DNA from 2 places in the Vibrio splendidus genome. Region 2 is predicted to be linked to the other one. Evidence: riboswitches for the same ligand, from Rfam matches in the RefSeq annotation. Region 2 holds a riboswitch; the other holds the start of a gene.
What was found. A riboswitch is a leader RNA that binds a small molecule or an ion and turns the genes downstream of it on or off. The one in region 2 is predicted to bind lysine.

Region 1: it holds a riboswitch for lysine, as region 2 does, so the genes downstream of both, lysC (lysine-sensitive aspartokinase 3) here and OCU90_RS05775 (Na+/H+ antiporter NhaC family protein) in region 2, are expected to answer to the same signal.

What each region holds. Positions count from the first base shown of each region.
Region 1 is NZ_AP025508.1:335,444-346,747, forward strand. Features, by position in the region: gene metH (methionine synthase) at 1-1,506, shown strand, start outside; gene lysC (lysine-sensitive aspartokinase 3) at 1,622-2,989, opposite strand; lysine riboswitch at 3,099-3,276, opposite strand; gene OCU90_RS01615 (pyridoxal-phosphate-dependent aminotransferase family protein) at 3,453-4,598, shown strand; gene OCU90_RS01620 (PglL family O-oligosaccharyltransferase) at 4,697-6,460, opposite strand; gene uvrA (excinuclease ABC subunit UvrA) at 6,572-9,403, opposite strand; gene galU (UTP--glucose-1-phosphate uridylyltransferase GalU) at 9,626-10,498, opposite strand; gene OCU90_RS01635 (LuxR C-terminal-related transcriptional regulator) at 10,656-11,303, opposite strand.
Region 2 is NZ_AP025508.1:1,276,845-1,288,148, reverse strand. Features, by position in the region: gene hisG (ATP phosphoribosyltransferase) at 1-659, opposite strand, end outside; His leader region at 713-848, opposite strand; gene OCU90_RS05775 (Na+/H+ antiporter NhaC family protein) at 1,037-2,629, opposite strand; lysine riboswitch at 2,742-2,919, opposite strand; gene OCU90_RS05770 (H-NS family histone-like protein) at 3,284-3,694, shown strand; gene OCU90_RS05765 (inosine/guanosine kinase) at 3,867-5,171, opposite strand; gene OCU90_RS05760 (hypothetical protein) at 5,274-5,543, opposite strand; gene mnmA (tRNA 2-thiouridine(34) synthase MnmA) at 5,747-6,883, shown strand; gene hflD (high frequency lysogenization protein HflD) at 6,925-7,542, shown strand; gene purB (adenylosuccinate lyase) at 7,686-9,056, shown strand; gene htpX (protease HtpX) at 9,378-10,241, opposite strand; gene OCU90_RS05735 (hypothetical protein) at 10,519-10,686, shown strand; gene bioD (dethiobiotin synthase) at 10,801-11,304, opposite strand, start outside.

The DNA of each region.
Region 1 (11,304 bases), 940 kb from region 2:
GTTATGAAGCAAGCGGTAGCCCATCTAGAACCATTTATTAATGCAACCAAAGACGTTGGTGCAACTAACGGAAAAATCTTACTGGCGACCGTAAAAGGCGATGTTCACGATATTGGTAAAAACATTGTTGGCGTTGTCTTGCAGTGTAATAACTACGAAATTATTGATCTGGGCGTAATGGTTTCATGTGAAAAAATCCTTAAGGTCGCTAAAGAAGAGAACGTCGATATCATTGGTCTTTCGGGTTTGATCACTCCTTCATTGGATGAGATGGTTCATGTGGCTAAAGAGATGGAGAGACAAGGCTTTAAACTGCCCCTTCTGATTGGTGGGGCAACCACATCTAAAGCGCATACAGCCGTTAAGATTGAACAGAACTACTCTGAACCTGTGGTCTACGTAAACAATGCCTCACGTGCTGTTGGTGTGTGTACTTCTCTACTCTCTAACGAACTGAAGCCTGCATTTGTTGAGAAGTTGGATATTGATTACGATCGCGTTCGCGATCAACACAACCGCAAAAAGCCGCGCACTAAGCCAGTCTCGCTAGAGAGAGCGCGTGCCAATAAAGTTGCTATCGATTGGAATGCGTATACTCCCCCTGTACCCGCTAAACCGGGAGTACACATCTTCAAGGACTTTGATGTGGCTACTTTACGTCAGTACATCGACTGGACTCCGTTCTTTATGACGTGGTCTTTGGTTGGTAAGTACCCGGCAATTTTTGATCATGAAGAAGTAGGCGAAGAGGCGAAGCGCTTATTTAAAGACGCCAATGATTTATTAGATCGAGTAGAAAGAGAGAAGTTGCTTGAAGCTCGTGGTATGTGTGCCATGTTCCCAGCGAACAGTGTTGGCGATGATATTGAAGTGTATACCGATGAATCGCGTACTGAAGTATTAAAGGTTCTGCACAACCTTCGTCAGCAAACCGAAAAGCCCAAAGGATTTAACTACTGTTTGTCAGATTACATTGCGCCAAAAGACAGCGGTAAAGCGGATTGGATTGGTGGTTTTGCAGTAACGGGTGGTATTGGTGAGCGAGAGCTGGCTGATGAATACAAAGCCAATGGTGATGACTACAACGCGATTATGATTCAGGCGGTTGCAGACCGATTGGCTGAAGCGTTCGCTGAATACTTGCATAAAGAAGTGAGAAAGGACATTTGGGGCTACTCACCTGATGAGAATTTGTCTAACGACGATTTGATTCGAGAGAAGTACCAAGGTATTCGCCCAGCCCCGGGTTACCCTGCTTGCCCAGAGCATACAGAGAAAGGCACGTTGTGGGAGTTGATGGACGTTGAAAAAGCAATCGACATGTCGCTAACCACGAGTTACGCAATGTGGCCAGGTGCCTCAGTGTCTGGTATGTATTTCTCACATCCTGATGCTAGATATTTTGCAATTGCACAGATTCAACAAGATCAAGTGGATAGCTATGCCGACCGTAAAGGTTGGGATATGTTGGAAGCTGAGAAGTGGTTAGGTCCAAACATTAACTAGTTTGAATCTATGACGAGCTTTGATTCGTAAAGTAAAAAAGAGAAAGGGTTGCTTAATAGCAACCCTTTTTGTATCTGTCGTTTGGTGATTTTAAACTAATCGAGCAACCGTCGTTTTATTCAAACAGCTCTTGATGCAGCTTTTGAATCGCTAACTTGGAGACAGATTCATCAAGCAAGAAGCACAGGTTATGTGGGCTCGCTCCGTAACAAATCATACGTAGGTTGAAGTCTTCAAGCGTGCCGAATACTTGCTTCGCATAGCCTTTGCTTTCACTCATGTTGTTGCCAATAAGAGCAACAAGGCATAGGTCGTGTTCAATATCCACAGAACACAGCTCTTCAAGCTCAATGCGAGCGGCTTCTGGTAGCTGAGGAGCACCACCCGATGTATCTGTTTGATCGAGGGTGAGTGATACACTGATCTCTGAGGTAGTGATAAGATCGACAGAGATCTTATGCTTAGCGAGGATCTCGAACACTTTTGCGAGGAAGCCATAAGCATGGAACATATTGGCGCTGCGTAGCGTAACCATGGTTTGGTTGCAGCGTAGGGCAAGCGCTCTGAACAGAGGGGAGCTTTCAACTTGTTGACGAATCCATGTGCCACCGAGCTCTGGTGCTTTTGATGAGCCGACAAATACCGGAATTTGGTGGCGTAGTGCCGGGACTAGAGTCGATGGGTGTAATATCTTCGCGCCAAAGTTTGCCATTTCCGATGCTTCGCTGAAGCTGATCTCTGGGATAGGAGATGCTTTCGATGCGATACGTGGATCCGTGGTGTAGATGCCCGGAACATCAGTCCAGATTTCTAAACCAATCGCTTGTACAGATTCTGCAATCAGTGCCGCTGAGTAATCACTACCACCACGACCTAACGTTGTGGTGTTACCTTCGCTATCGGCGCCGATAAAGCCTTGGGTAACGACAACTTGCTGCTGGCATAGTGGAATCAATTTCTGTTGTGCTAAAGCTGCAATATCTTTTAACTGTGGTTCTGCTTTGCCGAAGTCACCATTGGTGCGCATCACTTCTCTGATATCAAAACGGACAGCGGGTGTGCCACGCTCGAGAATGATTTGAGCGAGGATATGTGTCGACATCAGTTCGCCACATGCCACTAGGTGATCGGTGAGTTTAGTACTGGCTTGGAATGATGCCGCTTCGGCTGCACTCGCAATGTCATCGAGAATACAGTGCACATCTTTTTCAATGCTAATTGGGTCAGCTAGCTGATCAAGAATCGCGTTATGAATGTCAGTCAATTGCGTCAATAATTCCTGACGACGAGTTTTGTCTTGGACACCATTCGCTAGCTCAACCAGCAAGTTGGTGACGCCTGAGCACGCGCTGCTCACAACCAGTTTAGTATTCGAGTTATTTTCAATAATGGCAGCACAACGGCTCATTGCTTCAAAGTTGGCAACACTTGTTCCACCAAACTTAGCGACATTAAAAGAACCAGCTACATTAGATGCACTCACGATATATCTCCCACGACTTCCTAAAATAAAATTACGGTTGGGTAATCCAACGTCCGATGTTTTTCGAAGAGAGTATTTAGAGCAAAAAGAGAGGAATTATTAGAATAGTAACCTCAGAAGCTCTTCACCATATAGAAATGGCGACAGTTGCCGGGATTCAGCCCGCTCAACCGATAATAAAGGTCCTGCATCCTTTTATTATCTCGGCACTGCTCCCCCTTGATGCTTTGTATTGGAAATGCGGTTCCACAAAACATCTGCCTGGGCAGTGCTCCTCTTCTGCTAGATAGCCATTTCATTGAACGTGTTTGCGGTAACAATGTCAATCCGTAACTGGAGATATTTAAAAAATAATTTTAACAATTATGTGACACTGGTGTGACCTCAATACTTTTAGCTAATTGATGACGGTATCGATTTGCTTTAGGGTGGATTGTTCACAACATTAACGTAAGGGATGTACATGTCTAATTTAACACTCACTACTGCTATCGAGAGCTTTTATCCGCCACACCGAACGTTAATGGGGCCGGGGCCTTCAGACATTTCTCCTCAAGTTTTACAAGCCTTGAGCCGTCCAACTATTGGTCACCTCGATCCGTTATTTATCGCGATGATGGATGAACTGAAACAACTTCTTAAGTATGCATTCCAAACTGAAAATGAGTTTACGATTGCTGTTTCTGCGCCTGGCAGTGCAGGTATGGAAACCTGTTTTGTTAACTTGATTGAGCCCGGTGAGAAGGTAATTGTTTGTCGCAATGGCGTTTTTGGTGAGCGTATGCGAGAGAATGTTGTGCGCTGTGGTGGTGAAGCGATCCTTGTAGATGATGAGTGGGGTAAGCCCGTTTCTGTTGAAAAGGTAGAAAAGGCATTGGCAGAAAACCCTGATGCTGTTGCTGTCGCATTTGTGCATGCAGAGACGTCTACTGGAGCGTTATCGGATGCTCAAGCGATTTCAGCCGTCGCTCGTCAGTTTGATGCGTTAACGATTGTTGATGCAGTGACGTCTCTAGGTGGTGTGCCATTGCTAGTTGATGAGTGGCAACTCGATGCGGTGTATTCTGGCAGCCAAAAGTGTCTATCTTGCGTTCCTGGCCTGTCTCCAGTGACTTTCTCTCAACGTGCGGTTGAGAAGATGAAGGCGCGTCAAACTCCGGTACAAAGCTGGTTCCTAGATCAAAGCTTAGTACTGGGTTACTGGAGTGGAGAAGGCAAGCGTAGCTACCACCATACGGCACCCGTGAATAGCCTGTATGCTCTGCATGAGTCGTTGGTTTTATTGAAAAATGAAGGCCTGGATAATGCGTGGTCACGTCACCATGCGATGCACCAAGAGCTTAAAGAAGGCGTAGAAGCACTAGGATTAAAGTTTGTGGTTGATGAAGAGAGTCGTCTTCCGCAGCTCAATGCGCTTTATTTCCCTGAAGGAATCGATGAAGCCAAAATCAGAACACAACTTCTAGAAGAATATAACCTTGAAATTGGCGCGGGACTTGGTTCTTTGGCTGGCAAGGCTTGGCGTATTGGTTTAATGGGTTATGGCGCTCGAAAAGAGAATGTCGCTTTGTGCTTAAAAGCGTTGCAAGACGTTTTAAAATTGCGGTAATAAACTCAAGTTCAAAAGAAAAGCGCACGAGAGATCGTGCGCTTTTTTGTGTCTAGACTAAACGTTAATATGGTGCATTAACTCTAGATTCCGTGGCGTCATTTAGCAGAAGAAATGTTGTTTTCAGCTTCCGATATTTTCTTATATTGAACCTTGGAAAAGTCTCTATTTGGGAACAAGAAGCTCGCTTCACTACGAATTTGTTCTGCTTTACTGTGATCGCCCAATCCTTGATACGCAAGAATCAGGTTGCTGTAGAAAGCAGGTCTTGGCTTACGTTTTATGATCTCTAACGACCAATCTATATAAGGTTGGATCAAGCTAGGATCAGCTTTGTAGAGGCCGATATTTAGATAGGTGCTGTATACGTCCCAATCATAGCGATCTTTCCAGACTACAGGGTTCGTTACCTGCTTAAGAATATCCGGGTTTCTGGGTTTAGAAAGTTCAAATTGAGTCAGGACATAATTGGTATGCAGCGCGCTCAACATATAGAAACTCACCAAGATCGGAACCACCAAGCTAGACACTCTAAACAGGGTTTTACTAACGATACTAAACGGCTGTTGATAGTGACGAGAAGCTCGTTGATCGACCCAGTAAATCAAGATGATGAATGTTATCCAGTGAATCGCTGAGTGGTAAAAAGGGTACTCGAGCTGAGAATGTAAGAGTATCGGTATAAATAGCGCGAGTAGTGCTAGACGTGTTCCCTTCGCTGAGCTTGCTATGCGTGACATCACCAACACTGCAGCAAGCAAGATACCGATGATTGGTACTATTCCACCTTCAACCCCCCAAAACAGGAACTCATTGTGTGGGTGATCCATTGAAGGAAGGCCGGGATGATAATTTGGGTTGAGTTGATGCTGGCGAGCTGTGTATAGCGTGTACTCGGATTCGAACTTCCCGTAGCCATACCCTGTAAATGGCTTTTCGATCATCATATCGAGCGCTTGTGGGAAAGTGTATGCGCGTGCGCTTTCTAGGTCCGCTTTCTTACTTGCAATGCTATCAGCAGTGCTGAGGCTGATTACCGAAAAAGCGACCACGATACCGACTAGCACTGATGCGCACCATCCGTAGAAGCGTTTCTTGGTCGAGAATTTGTATAGATAAGGCAGAATGCAGACAAACCCAATGACGGCAGCCAACCATCCGGTACGTGATGCGATGATGATCAGCAAAGGTACGGTTAAGGTCGGGGTTAGATATAGTAAGAATGACTCGCTAATTTTGTGATTATATTTAGCGGGCTGTCTCGCTAAAAGATACGCTGAAAGCACAAAACCAGTAGCTAAAAAGCTAGCCATTACATTCGGTTGTTGGAATATCCCATAAGGTCGATTAGCTGTTGTGTTGTAACCAAATAGATTGCCGGGTTCCAGTAAGAAATATTGCACGTAACCAAAGAGTGCTTGTATAACCACAGCAAGCACAATGAACCACAACATGCGTTGTTTGTGTTTATTACTGAACTTAAATTGCTGTAGTACGACGAATAAAGCGAAGCCCGCCCACAATCCCAGTAGTCGACCAGATGCGGCTTGAGGAAAGGCGTTACTGTAGAGCGTGGGTAGCGTAAGTATCACGCAACTGATCAGCAAGCCAACGGTTAACTTGGAATATTTGAGCACTCGGTTAGTCGCGAGTTGGTAGAAGCCAATTGCTAACGTAAAGCTAAGAGCTAACCAAGTGGTTGGGTTAAACGATAACGCAAGGCCTGAGCCTCCAGGATTCGGCATGAAAAAATGCATGGCTAACAAGAATACAACTGCTAAAGAAGCCAGAAATGCTTTATTGAGTGGTAGCTGAGTTACCTGATTTTCTAGTTGGGTACCGCTAGTGTGTATTGTTGCCATAAATCCCTAACCTTATAAAAACAGAGCTTGTTCCTTCTGAAACAAGCTCTGTTACTTTAACATTTTTCTGTCTGCTCGCAGGGCGCTATTTTATATAGAGCTATTTTACACCTACTTCAAATTTAACATAGGCTTAAGGAAGCGAGCAGTGTGCGAACCTTCGACTAACGCCACATCTTCAGGTGTACCTTCTGCAACAATCTCACCACCACCTTGACCACCTTCTGGACCAAGGTCTAGGATCCAGTCTGCTGTTTTGACGACATCTAGGTTGTGTTCAATCACCACTACCGTATTGCCGTGATCACGCAATCTATGTAATACCGTCAATAGTTGCTGAATATCGTGGAAATGAAGGCCTGTTGTTGGTTCATCAAGAATGTATAAGGTTTTTCCCGTGTCTCGTTTAGACAATTCACGCGCTAATTTAACACGCTGCGCTTCACCGCCAGATAAGGTTGTTGCCGCTTGTCCTAGACGAATGTAGGAAAGGCCAACATCCATCAATGTTTGTAGCTTACGAGCGATAACAGGAACAGGGTTGAAGTATTCTCGAGCATCTTCCACTGTCATCTCTAGAACTTCGTCAATGGTTTTGCCTTTGTAGCGAACTTCTAAAGTTTCACGGTTATAACGCTTACCTTTACACACATCACACGGCACATACACATCTGGCAAGAAGTGCATCTCTACTTTGATGACACCGTCTCCCTGACACGCTTCACAGCGACCACCACGAACGTTAAAACTGAATCGACCTGGCTTGTAGCCACGAGATCGTGATTCTTGGGTACCGGCAAACAACTCACGAATTGGCGTGAAAATACCAGTGTAGGTTGCAGGGTTTGATCTAGGAGTGCGACCGATAGGGCTTTGATCAATATCGATCACTTTGTCGAAATGCTCTAAGCCTTTTATCTTTTTGTGCTTTGCCGGAACTGCAGTTGTTGCACCGTTTAATTGAGTGTGGGCAACTTTAAAGAAGGTGTCATTGATTAGTGTAGATTTACCTGACCCCGATACCCCTGTAATACAGGTGAATAAGCCTACAGGGATCGTCGCAGTGACATTCTTTAGGTTGTTCCCCGTTGCGCCAACGATCTCGACGACCTTTTTCTTGTCGATAGGCGTTCTTTGTTTTGGTATCGCAATTTCTTTGGCGCCGCTCAGGTATTGCCCGGTTAAAGAATTCGGGTTTTCGATGATGTCTTGCATGGTACCTTCTGCGACCACGTGTCCACCATGCACACCCGCACCTGGGCCGATATCGATAACATGGTCAGCACAACGGATTGCGTCTTCATCATGTTCAACAACAAGCACGGTATTTCCTAGATCTCTGAGGTGAACCAAAGTTTGCAGTAGACGTTCATTATCGCGCTGGTGGAGGCCAATTGATGGTTCATCGAGTACATACATAACACCCACTAAACCAGCACCAATTTGACTTGCTAGACGAATCCTTTGCGCTTCACCACCAGACAGTGTTTCTGCACTGCGTGATAAGTTCAGATAATTCAAACCAACGTTCACCAAGAAATGCAGACGATCATTGATCTCTTTCATTACTTTATCAGCGATCTGACCACGCTGGCCGCTGAGCGACAAGTTTTGGAAAAACTCTAGTGCATCAGCAATACTGAGCTGTACGATTTCTGGCAATGTGGTATCACCAATGAAGACATTTCGAGCTTCTAATCTTAAACGCGTACCATCACAGCTAGAGCATGATTTCGTTGATATGTACTTGGCAAGATCTTCACGTACCGCGCTAGATTCAGTGTCGCGGTAACGGCGTTCCAGCGTATTTAAAATGCCTTCAAATGGGTGACGCTTGACTCGGATATCACCACGATCATTGATGTACTTGAATTCCACTTCAGTACGCCCTGAGCCTTTAAGAATGATCTCTTGAGTCTTTTTCGGCAGAGAGTTGAATGGCACATACAGATCAAAACCATAATGGTCTGATAGCGACGTTAGCATCTGAAAATAGTAATAATTCTTCTGATCCCAGCCTTTTATTGCACCTTCTGCAATGCTTAGGTTCTCATCTAAAATCACTCGACTTGGATCAAAATATTGTTGAACACCAAGTCCATCACACGTACCACATGCACCTGCAGGATTGTTGAATGAGAATAGGCGCGGCTCAAGCTCTTGCATGCTGTAGCCACACTTTGGACAAGCAAAGTTAGCTGAGAACACGATCTCTTCTTGCTCTTTATCATCCATCCAACCGACAACAGCGATACCACCAGATAGCTCTAATGTGGTCTCGAACGATTCGGCTAAACGTTGTTGAAGATCAGGACGAACCTTAAATCTGTCTACCACGACTTCAATGGTGTGCTTCTTATGAAGTTCTAATGTGGGTGGATCGGACAAATCACAGGTCTCTCCATCAATACGAGCTCGGATAAAGCCTTGCGCAGCTAGGTTTTCCAGTGTCTTTACATGCTCACCTTTACGTTCTTTGACGATCGGTGCCATCAGCATCATCTTTGAGCCTTCAGGCAGTTCTAATACCTTGTCGACCATTTGGCTGATGGTTTGCGCTGCGAGGGGGATATTGTGATCAGGGCAGCGTGGCTCGCCGACTCGCGCGTAAAGCAGTCTTAGATAGTCATAGACTTCAGTGATGGTACCGACGGTTGAACGAGGGTTGTGAGAGGTCGATTTTTGTTCTATCGAGATGGCTGGAGATAAACCTTCGATGTGGTCGACATCGGGTTTTTCCATAAGAGATAGAAATTGACGGGCGTAAGCCGACAAAGACTCAACATAACGACGTTGACCTTCCGCATAGAGAGTATCAAACGCAAGTGACGACTTTCCTGAACCTGATAAACCAGTGATAACCGTCAGCTTATCACGGGGTATGGTTAGGTTAATGTCTTTGAGGTTATGCGTACGAGCGCCTCTAATTTCTATTTTATCCATCTCAATAGACCATGTAATTTTAAGTGGCTAAAGTATTACATAGAGTGAGATTTGTGCAAAGTTTTACTGGATAAAAAAACAGTAAACAAAAAAGGGCGACTCTTTTGAGTCACCCTTGGAATCATTTAATGTGCTGTTAACCAACCGCTCATTGCTATCAGTTAAATAACTAAATAGTTAAACAACTCAAGAGGTAAACAGCGAGTAAGCCAAAATTAGCGATTAAGCTTCTTTTGTTGTTGAGTGCTTACCTAGCTCGATTTGTTGTTGGTCTTTTTTGTATAGGTTTTCAAAGCAGTAATTTGTTGCTTCGATGTAGCCTTCAACACTACCGCAGTCAAAACGTTGACCTTTAAATTTGTAAGCCAATACACAACCTGCTTTTGCTTGTTTTAGCAATGCATCAGTGATTTGGATTTCGCCGCCTTTGCCTGGTTCAGTCTGCTCGATAAGCTCAAAGATATCTGGAGTCAGAATGTAACGGCCAATGATTGCTAGGTTGCTTGGCGCAGTGCCTGGTTCTGGTTTTTCTACCATGTCATCAACACGGAAAAGGTCATCTTTAATCATTTCGCCAGAGATAACACCGTACTTGTGTGTTTCGTTTTCAGGTACTTCCTGTACAGCAACGATTGAGCAACGGAACTGTTTGTATAGTGCAACCATTTGAGCCAGTACGCCTTGCTGTTCATTAACACAAAGGTCATCAGCAAGCACAACGGCAAAAGGTTCATCACCCACAAGCTCGCGACCCGTCAAGATAGCGTGGCCAAGGCCTTTCATTTCACGTTGACGAATGTACGTGAAGTTTGCTGCTTCAATCGTCTCACGGATATTGATCAGCAAATCTTCTTTATTGGTGCCGCTGATCTGGTGCTCAAGCTCGTAGTTCTTATCAAAGTGGTCCATCAATGAGTGCTTACCACGGCCTGTCACGATGCACATGCCGTCCATACCGGCTTCGATCGCCTCTTCAACGCCGTATTCAATCAGAGGTTTGTTGACGACAGGCATCATTTCTTTCGGCATTGACTTAGTTGCAGGTAAAAAACGTGTACCGTAGCCAGCTGCCGGGAAAAGGCACTTTTTGATCATGGTAAGACCCTTTATCTATAATAATTATGGATTCAACCTGAATGGTTGATATTTCTGAGGGCAACTCTAGCATAAGTTATGTCGAAAATTCAGCAACAATCCGTATGGTTCACTAGAGTTTTCCTCAAAATTATCGTCAGTTTAAGAGGCTGATCAATTATGCAAGCAAGTTCTGGTTTGCCCATGCAATAGCTTGGACTCTATTCTTAACGGCTAACTTACGAAATATTTGATAAAGATGAGATTTGACGGTGAATTCGCTAATAAACAAGTCATCGGCTATTTGAGTGTTTGATGAGCCTGATTGAAGGCAGCGAATCACTTGCAGCTCTCTAATGGTTAAGTCGACATTAGTAGGGGTGGTATTGGTGCTCACGATATTTCGATAGTAGAAGAGTAATTGGCTTGCCACTTTTCTAGGTAGCCAGTTGTCTCCATTAATGACCTCTTCAAGCCCCTTCGCTATTTTGGCTTTCTCTTCAGAGTTGTAAAAGAGACCTTTTAATACGCCAAACGTAATCAACTCCGATGTGGGAAGAGCTTTGGGGACGTTGAATAGAATGATCTCATGATTTTTCCACATCACAGGTAGATTTGGATGAAGGTTGATTAATCGAGGCACCTCTTTGTAATCAACCAGTAAAATTCGGTTGCTCTGCTTTCGATCAAATAACATCAAATCGTCCGGTGTCATTTTGTAGAGAATAATAGATAAGTGCTTTTCTATCTCTTTTACATGTAGATAGGTGTCGTTTGGGTCGATGCACAGAAAATGCAAAGTGCGAGCGTATCGAGATTTTCTCATT
Region 2 (11,304 bases):
TGAACACCCTGCATACGAGTCAGTAGTTTTTCAATCAATGCAGTCTTATCAGCGTCGAACTCACCAACACGTTGAATCAGTGTTGCTTTAGATTGGAAGATAGCTTCTGCTTCTTTTAGGCCGTTTGCTTCTAGCGTCGCACCTGTAGAAACTAAATCGGCGATAGCGTCTGCTAGGCCTGCGCGAGGAGCCACTTCAACCGAGCCTGTTAGCATACAAGTGCTGAATTCAACACCCTGCTCGTCCATGTAGGCTTTTAGTAGTTGTGGGTAAGTGGTCGCAATACGTTTGCCCGCTAGATCTTGTGGGCCGTTGTATTCTTCGTCTTTGTTGATAGCGATAGAAAGGCGGCAACCACCGAAGTCTAAACGACGTAGTGTGTGGAACTCTGAAGGCTCTTTAAGAGCAACACGGTCTAGGCGAACTTCTTCTAGTTCGTTTTCACCGATGAAACCAAGGTCAACCACACCATCCATGATAAGCCCTGGGATGTCGTCATCACGAACTAATAACAAGTCGATTGGCATATTTAGTGAATGAACAACTAAGCGCTCACCCATGATGTTAAATTTAACACCACATTTTTTAAGTAGATCTTGGCACTCTTTACTTAAGCGACCTTTCTTTTGAATTGCGATTCTTAGGCGTTGTGTCTGCATTGCTGTATCCCTGTGCAAATATTTGAATTTATTGATTATTTAAAAGTGCTAAAACTAAAAAACCCTCGGAAGACTTTGTCGTCCCGAGGGTTTAAATCTAAATTCTTTGACTTAACCTCCGGGAGAATTCTTGCTCCCGGGTATACGTAAATCTCCCCGAAAGACTAGATAGGGTGATGATGGTGATGAATGTTCATTACTAATTTACGCATACTTATCAGCTCTTAGGTTGTTTGCTGTCTTGTCTCCACACTAACTAAGCTGACACCCTTTTTCAACCATTTATTCGAACTTTTTTCACGAAATTTAAAATTAAATTAACGAGCACAAAAAAAGGGAGGCAACGCCTCCCTTTTCATTATTCAATCAAGTGATGATTAGCTTTTGCACGTCGACATTTTACAACGTGAGAAATAAGCCAATGCAAAACATACTGCCACAAACGTTAGAGACGCTGCCCCGAATGCGATGCCAGTTGATGATGTCATACCTAGAGTGATGAAGCCGATACACGATACGAACGCCACAGACAGCGCATAAGGAAGCTGAGTCGATACGTGGTCAATGTGGTTACAACGAGCACCTGTAGAAGACAGAATCGTTGTGTCTGAGATTGGAGAACAGTGGTCACCAAATACAGAACCAGCAAGAACCGCACTTAACATCGGTAGAATCAGCGCGATGTCAGAAGCTGCAGCCATGTCACCCGCGATAGGAAGCATGATACCGAACGTACCCCAAGATGTACCTGTCGAGAATGCCATTAGGCCAGCAAGAAGGAACAAAATAACCGGTAGCCAGTGGTAATCAATGTTGCCAGTTGCTAGAGATGATAGGTACGAACCTGTTTTCATGTCACCGATGACAGAACCGATAGTCCAAGCGAACACAAGAATCAGGATAGCGCCAAACATAGAGCTAGCACCGATCCACATTGTTCTTGCGATATCAGACATTGGTAGCTTTTGCTTAAACACTGTCGCTAGGGCAACAAGCAGACCTAAAACACCACCGTAAACAAGAGACTTGCCTACATCTGTATTTTCGAACGCACCAAGCAGGTTGAATGCTTGACCGTCAGCAGCCAGCGCTTGGCCACCCGTGTAAAGCATAGCGGCAACTGTTGCTACGATTAACGATACGATTGGCATAACGAGATCAGAAACAGAACCGTTTTCGCTCTCTTGAATGTCTAGCTCTTCGTTTAGATCGTGAGCTTGCTTTTGATCGTTGTCGCCTTCAAAGCCACGGCCTTGAGATGCTTCGATCTCATGTTCACGCATCTTACCAACGTCTAGACCGAACCATGCAACGGCAAATACCATTAATAGTGCGAACACAGCGTAGAAGTTCATTGGGATAAGACGAACGTAAGCACCCAGTGCAGAATACTCTGTCACACCGTGTGTCACTAGGATGCCACCAATAATAGTGATGATGTAAGCACCCCAGCTAGAAGCCGGCATAATCACACACATTGGAGCAGCGGTAGAATCTAGAATATAAGCTAGCTTAGCGCGAGATACGTAGAAGCGGTCTGTTACAGGACGAGAGATAGCACCTACCGCTAAGCTGTTGAAGTAATCATCGACAAAGATGAATACGCCTAAGAAGGCAGCAAGTAGTTTTGAACCACGTTTGCTCTTCACACGAGACTGTGCCCACTCAGCGAATGCGCGAGTACCACCAGATAGTGTGAGTAATGCAGTTGTCATTCCGAGAATAATTAGGAATGCGATGATGCTCATGTTCCAAGTGTTAATGCCACCATCTTCGATGAAAACACCAGATGCTTTAGTAAACACGTAACTAGCTGCGTTACCTACTGAGTAGTCAGCAAGTAGAATCGCACCCATAAAAATACCAACACCTAAGGAAACCAATACACGGCGGGTAACAATTGCTAGAGTCAATGCAACCAAAGGAGGAAGCAGCGATAAAGGCGATGTTGCAAAATCTATTAAATTCATGATCTTCAAAAACCAGTTTTTTATTTGGCTAGAGATCTACTGCAGACAAACTTGATACGACTTATCAAGCTCATGTTGAACTAAGCGAAAGGGAAGTGAACACTTCACCCAACCCTACAGTAGCGCTCCATAGTTTAAAATTAAGACTATGGCAGTGTTGTACCTATTGAGCACAACCCCAGCAAATTGCTTAGATATACAATTTACTTCGGCAATTAGACCTTTCATTCCCGCTCATTGGCATCACCCCAACGAAAACTACTTTTTATAATTGCGCCTCTACGTGCGATAACATTATTAACTGTGTAAACCAGAGTTTAACAACAAATTAACCAAAGCATCGCATCAGGTAGCCGCAATTGTACCCATCAAGAGCAACAATGCAACATATCATTCCGACAAAAATGTCTTTTTGTTAATGAACTAATCAATAAAAAAATAGTCTACATATAACAATTACTCCACCAGTCACATATCGATTTTTAAGATAATCTTAATAATTATTATAAATTCATCAAAAGTGAGTCGTTTCTTTTTCAACTATTCATCTCACTTTTATATTTAAATAACCAATACAAGAAATACTATTTGTTTTATTCCTAGGCTCTGTTTATTATTAGGAGGATTATTTAGTTTACCTTGATGGGAAATATCATGTCTGAATTAACAAAAACACTATTAAATATCCGCAGCCTTCGTGCGTTCTCACGTGAATTAACTCTTGAGCAACTTGAAGAAGCGCTAGACAAGCTGACTATTGTTGTACAAGAGCGTCAAGAGTCTGAAGCTGAAGAACGTGCAGCTAAAGCAGAGCAAGAAGCTAAGCTTTCTGCTATTGCTGAACAAATTGCAAAAGACGGAATTGATGTTGCAGATCTTATTGCTGCACTTTCTGGTGAAGCAAAATCTAAAACAACTAAAGCTAAACGCGCTCCTCGCCCAGCGAAATACAAATACGTAGACGCAAACGGCGACGAGAAAACTTGGACAGGTCAAGGCCGTACGCCTTCAGCTATCCAAGAACAACTAGATGCTGGTAAATCTCTAGAAGAGTTTGCTCTTTAAGGCATCGTGTTTGCTAAGTGAATAATCAATAAAACACTAAGCAATAGAATTAATATTAAGTCGACTAAAGTATTATTTACGGCTTCAATATATTCAGAAACAAAAAAGGCTCCTTTCGGAGCCTTTTTTATATTTCACTATTAGAAATATAAATGAAAAAGATAAAAATATCTTATCTTTCCCAGTATGCTTCTTCTAGACTGTCTTCTCTTTCAGGAAGGCCACGAGACAAGCGAGGAGAGTGCTGAACCAACACTTCATAACTTGCACGGTTTGAATATTTACAAACTTGTGAGAAAGATGAATACGTTAAAAATGCATGTTGGTGCTTGCTAGAATTCGGTACATTTTCTTTATGATATTTATTTGCTGCCATATCATGTAATAAAGCCGACAGCGCCGCATCCCCTGCACCATTGGTATTCTTGATCTTTTCTGGACCACCCATGTAAGGTGCGATATGCGAATAGATTTTCGTTGGGTTGTCACATAACTCTTTATGTGCAGGGCGGCTAAACTCATAGCGGTTAAATTCTGCAATCGAGCCTGGTAACAACGGCAATGAAGTTTCACGCTTGACCGCGTCTTCAGTATAACCCGCCATGAATAAGCCAACAGGGCCTGCCGTACATAGAACTAAGTCTACCCACTCTAGTGCTTTGTCTGAAGCAGCAAGCGGATCGCTTTCTCCTGTTAAGGCTTCAGCTTCGTCTTCATTCATTGCAACAACGGTGACGTGCTGTTCAAGGAAATCTTTCCAGAACTCTGGATCATCTTGAATAACGAACTTAGTACCAAGAGTTAAAACAACAGGCACATCGTATTTCTTCGCGTATTCGATCGCTTTCATTGTTGCTTCAGGCATAGGGTCACCTGGTTTACAACGAACTAAATACGCCGTTAACACTAAAGCAGAAGCACTTTTGAAAATTTTCTCAGGGATGCTTTCTGGTTTTAATTGGTTCATTTGTCCTTCGCTAATTGCGAAAGTACGTTCACCATCTTCTGTAATTAATGCAAAGCAGCGACCAATTGCGCCATCTACCCCTTGTAAATGGTTCAGATCCATTCTGCTTGATGTATTACATAAATAGCGGTAACCGTAGCTACCAATCTTAATATCTTGGCTCATTACACCCAATAGCGTTGAACGGTCATCCGCAAGTACTGAATAGTTGTGTAATGTATTACCAATTGTGCCACCAGCGTATTCATTGGTAATCAGGCACTGTTCTTTTAATTCTTGATACAAGGATTCAGCAGCTTCATCACCAATAACCAGTGAGTGTCCCTTACTTAGGCCATATTTTTCGATTAGCTCAGAACTCACTTTCGCTTCAATATCCACCAAAGTTTGGTCAATACCGATAATATGAGTACGTGACATTCTTTTGCTAGTTTGAGCTTGGCTTACTAAAGGGTCACGAGCGTGAACCGGAAAATAGTGCTTTGATTTACGTTGTCCAGGGAATTTCATAAGGCTAGTCTAAGTCAAGGGGAAATAGGTGGCGGATTCTACCGCGCTATATTTAACGCGGCAATCTTTCAAACTATAGCAAACGTTTGCTAGGCTATTTTTTTATTCGCCTTCCATAAAGCTTAAGTCAGGTAGCATACCCAAATGCTCGGCGTAACGTTTTTGATTAAACTCAGCGCCGTTTTTCATTACATCAAATACTTCAATAGCCAATGCACATGCCATAGCCGCAATCGCCTCTTCACGAGGAGTACCTGTCATCATTAAACGCATCAGCGTCTCTTTCACTTTCACAGGTTGGCCATCTTCAAGTTGGTTTTCGATAATCTCGATCAACTGTTCTTCTTGCATAAACTCATTTTGTTCAGACATTTTTTATCTCAGGTCTTGGATTTCGAGCGACTATGCCACATATAGATCTGACATCCTAGCGAGTCTCCTCGCGTTCATGCGATTCTCTAACGAATTCAGCGCAATATTTGTGCAAATGAAACTGTGATTCCGGTCTCGGATCTGTCGCGGTGTTTCTCTTTCTGTTAGAATCTGCGACCAAGTAATAGTAACGGTGTTTAGACATGTCAGATATCAGCTCTGGAAACAGCGAAAAGAAAGTAATTGTCGGTATGTCCGGCGGTGTAGATTCGTCAGTATCGGCGTATCTTCTTCAGCAACAAGGCTATCAGGTAGAAGGCCTTTTCATGAAAAACTGGGAAGAAGACGATAACGAAGAATACTGCACGGCAGCTGAAGACCTTGCTGATGCTCAAGCGGTATGTGACAAACTAGGTATCCACCTTCACACTATCAACTTTGCAGCAGAGTACTGGGATAATGTATTCGAGTACTTTCTTGAAGAATACAAAGCGGGTCGTACACCGAACCCAGATATCCTTTGTAACAAAGAAATCAAATTCAAAGCATTCTTAGAGTTTGCGGATGAAGTATTAGACGCAGACTACATCGCGATGGGTCACTATGTTCGTCGTACTTTCCCAACACAAGAAGAGCTCGATGCTGGCGTAAAACCAGAAATGCTGCGTGGCTTAGACGGCAACAAAGACCAAAGCTATTTCCTATATACGCTAAGTTCAGATCAAGTGGCACGCAGCCTATTCCCAGTTGGTGAATTAGAGAAGCCTGAAGTGCGACGCATTGCTGAAGAGCAAGACTTGATCACAGCGAAGAAAAAAGACTCAACAGGTATCTGCTTTATTGGTGAGCGTAAGTTCACAGAATTCCTTGGCAAATATCTACCGGCTCAACCAGGTAACATCGAGACACCTGAAGGCCAAGTTATTGGTCAACACCAAGGTTTGATGTACCACACGCTAGGTCAACGTAAAGGCCTGCATATCGGTGGCACCAAAGGCGGCGGCGGTAATGAAGACCCATGGTTTGTTGGTGAAAAAGACCTTAAACGTAATGTTCTGATCGCGGTACAAGGTAAAGACCACCCTCTTTTAAAATCAGAAGGTTTGATCGCTTCTCAGCTTCATTGGGTTAATCGCACACCAATTACTGAAGTTATGACATGCACGGTAAAAACACGTTACCGTCAAACCGATATTCCTTGTACAATCATCCCAATTGACGATGATAACATTAAGGTTATCTTCGATGAGCCGCAAATCGCTGTAACGCCAGGCCAGTCGGCTGTGTTCTACCAAGATGAAGTCTGTCTTGGTGGTGGTATCATCGAAAAACGCATCTAACTAATCAAACAAAACGATAGAAAACAACTAGGAGTTACTACGTGGCTAATACACTTTATGACCGTACTATTGCTTTCGCTGGAATTTGCCAAGCTGTAGCTTTGGTTCAACAAGTAGCGAAAGACGGCCGTTGTGATAAAGATGCCTTCGAAGCTTCACTCAATGCCATTTTAAATACTAACCCAGCGAACACTGTGGGTGTATTTGGCCGTGAGGCGAACCTAAAGCTAGGCCTTGAATGCTTAGTAAAAGGTATCGACAGTACTCCTGCTGGTAGCGACATTACTCGCTACATCATCAGCCTGATGGCGCTTGAACGTAAACTATCTGCTCGCAATGACTCTATGTCACAGCTTGGCGATCGTATTCAAACTGCAGAGCGTCAAACTGAGCACTTCGATCTGTTTGACGAGCAAATGATCAGCAACCTTGCGAGCATCTACTTAGATGTAGTGAGCCCTATTGGCCCTCGTATTCAGGTTTCTGGTACGCCAGCAGTACTTCAACAGACATCGAGCCAGCATAAGGTTCGTGCTCTGCTGCTATCAGGAATTCGAAGCGCTGTGTTATGGCGTCAAGTTGGCGGTAAACGTCGCCACCTTATCTTCGGTCGCAAGAAGATGATCGAGCAGGCTCAAATCCTGCTAGCTCGCATGTAATTTATTAGCTCGCGCCTCGTCGCGAGCTTGTTTGTTGTACCAACACAATTTCAACGCAAACGATTGCGCAATATGCGTGACAATTGAGATTGTTGCTGGTATAAACCTCTCAAAATTTAGAAAACTCAATTCAGGAGAACACCATGGAACTGTCAGCATTGACTGCTGTTTCACCAGTAGACGGCCGTTACGGAAGCAAGACTGTTGCATTACGCAGCATCTTTAGTGAGTTTGGCCTACTAAAGTACCGCTCTATCGTTGAAGTTCGTTGGTTACAAAAGCTTGCAGCTACAGATGCAATCAAAGAAGTGCCAGCGTTTAGTGCAGAAGCTAACCAGTTTCTTGATGAACTAGCTGCTAACTTCAGTGAAGAAGATGCTCTACGTATCAAAGAGATCGAGCGCACGACTAACCACGACGTTAAAGCGGTTGAGTACTTCTTGAAAGAGAAAGTTGCTGGCGTTCCTGAACTTCACGCTGTAAACGAATTTATTCACTTTGCATGTACTTCTGAAGACATCAACAACACCTCTCACGCGCTTATGCTTAAAGAAGCTCGTGATACCGTGATTCTTCCAGAAATCCGCAACGTAATTGATGCTATCAAAGCACTTGCGAACGAGTACCGTGATATTCCATTACTGTCTCGCACACACGGTCAGCCAGCTTCTCCTTCTACTATGGGTAAAGAGATGGCTAACGTTGCGTACCGTATGGAACGTCAATACAAGCAAATCGAAAACGTTGAGATCCTAGCGAAAATCAACGGTGCTGTAGGTAACTACAACGCACACCTTTCTGCATACCCAGAAGTTGAATGGCACCAGTTCAGCGAAGAGTTCATCACTGAATCTCTTGGCGTAACTTGGAACCCGTACACAACTCAAATCGAACCTCACGATTACATCGCTGAGCTGTTTGATGCTGTTGCTCGTTTCAACACAATCCTTCTGGACTTCGACCGTGACGTTTGGGGCTACATCGCTCTTGGTCACTTCAAGCAGAAGACTATTGCTGGCGAAATCGGCTCTTCTACAATGCCGCATAAAGTTAACCCAATTGACTTCGAAAACTCTGAAGGCAACCTTGGTCTAGCGAACGCAGTATTTAGCCACCTAGCACAAAAACTTCCAGTTTCTCGCTGGCAGCGTGACCTTACTGACTCTACGGTTCTTCGTAACCTAGGTGTTGGTGTTGGCTACGCAATCATTGCATACACTTCGACTCTGAAAGGTATTAGCAAGCTTGAAGTTAACCGTGCTGCGCTACTTGCTGAACTAGACAAAAACTGGGAAGTATTGGCTGAACCAGTACAAACAGTAATGCGTCGTTACGGCATCGAGAAGCCATACGAAAAGCTAAAAGAGCTAACTCGTGGTAAACGTGTAGATGGCGAAGGCATGCGCGCATTCATCGATGGTCTTGAAATCCCTGCAGACGAGAAAGTACGTCTAAAAGAGATGACGCCAGCGAACTACATCGGTCAAGCAATCGAGCTAACTGACAAGCTGTAAGGTTCGAAGTTCGAATCACAGAATAGACTAAGGCTTCCCATGTGGAAGCCTTTTTGTTGAGCGGAACAAAGTGTATTGAGCACAAGAGTCGTTAGCAAAATAATACAAAGCCATCCCGCCTAATTGCCCTGCTCATATCAGCCCGTGCGATATCAACCAATGAATATCGTAACGCTTCATCACCAGTAACCCTCTATCATATCTCTTGGACACATATCCCCCTGAGACTTACTTTCTTGAATGACAAGATCAAAAAAGGCCTCCCGAAGGAAGCCTTTAGAATACATATTGCCACTTAACGACAGCAGCTTGTGTTAGAAATTACATGTTACGTAAAGACGCAATACGCTTGTCTAGTGGTGGGTGGCTCATCAGAAGCTCAGTAAGCGATTTCTTGCCGTTGATACCAAATGCCATCATAGAACCTTCTAGTTGTGGCTCGTGGCTCACCTTTAAACGCTCTAGCGCTGCAATCATCTTCTCTTTACCCACTAGGTTTGCTGCACCTGCATCAGCATGGAATTCACGATGACGGCTGTACCACATCGTAATGAAGCTTGCTAAGAAACCAAATACCAATTCCAACACCATAGACACACCGAAGTACACCATCATGTTGCTGCCACCCTCTTCTTCGTTGTCATTCGACGCAACAATGTTGGCGATGAAACGAGATAGGAAGATAACGAACGTGTTCACGACACCTTGCATTAACGTCATGGTCACCATATCGCCATTCGCGATGTGGCTCACTTCATGCGCTAATACCGCTTCAGCTTCGTCACGCGTCATGTTGTGTAGCAGACCTGTTGATACCGCTACCAATGAATCGTCACGCTTAGCACCTGTCGCGAAGGCGTTGATGTCTGGTGAGTCGTAGATCGCCACTGTTGGCATACCAATACCAACTTGTTGAGATTGACGGCTTACCGTCTCCATCAACCAATGTTCTGTTTCGTTACGTGGGCTCTCAATGACCATGCCGCCTACAGAGCGTAGCGCCATTTTCTTTGACATCATTAATGAGATGAATGAGCCACCAAAGCCAAATACCGCAGCCATTAACAGCAAGCCTGAGAGGCTTCCTGGTTGCATACCTGTGACTGCATATACAATATTAAGAACAACACTTAGTACCAATACAACCGCAAGGTTGGTTGCAAGGAACAACATTACTCGCTTCATTACTTATCTCCGCATGAAAGCTGTTTTTATAAAACTTATTGTTATAGACAAGGCAGACAGCAATTTATTCCAACCTTGAAGACTTATACTTACTTATACATATAGTCTTAGATTAAGAAAACAAGGTTAAGCATTAAATTGCAACATTTGATTACGAGATTGTAGCTGAGTTAATCGCGGTCTATTAGACCTAAGTCGTATGGTGTCGATATAACAATCCGTTTACAGTGACCTCAGATGATTTATTGGCTAGTCCATGTACAAAAAGGGAACGATCATGGTTGAAGGTACTAACACTCAAATGGCTATCGATTTACTGTGCTGTCACCTAGGGATTACTGAAGAAGAAGCGAAAAAGCAGATTGGAATCCTAACACCGCAAACGGCACAGACAAAAATCACAGAAACACAGCAAGCACTAATGGGACTTACAAAAGAACATTAATCCCAAGCTTGCTGGATTAAAAGACCGGTTGTTTATCAACTTATGGTCAAAGGCTTAACATAGCAAAAGGGCTGCAATCGCAGCCCTTTTCTTGTTTAACGCATAACTTGAAACTTAGAGATCAAGCAATGGCTGTACATTAATGTACTTACCAATGTTCTTAGACTTGGCTTTTGGCACATAAGGGATTTCACCTAACTTTGGCGCACCTAGCTTGTCTTCCAACATCGCAATAATATCAGCGTAATGTTCAGTGCCTGGATTAATGCGGTTAGCAACCCAACCTACTAGGTTTAGACCATCTGCACGAATCGCTTCTGCGGTTAACAAAGCGTGGCTCAAACAGCCAAGCTTAATCCCCACCGTCAGTACGACTGGAAGCTGCTCTTTCTTAACCCAACTAGACAAGTATTCATCGTCTGAAACCGGAACACGCCAGCCACCAGCACCTTCAACTAAAACGATGTCTGAATTCTGTTTATGCTGTTCTAACTTTGCTGATAATACCGCTTCATCAACCACGACACCGTCATGCTTAGCTGCGATATGAGGTGATGATGGTAGCAACAATGCATACGGGTTAACGTCTTCGTAAGCAACATCTTGCGTCGCAGCTTC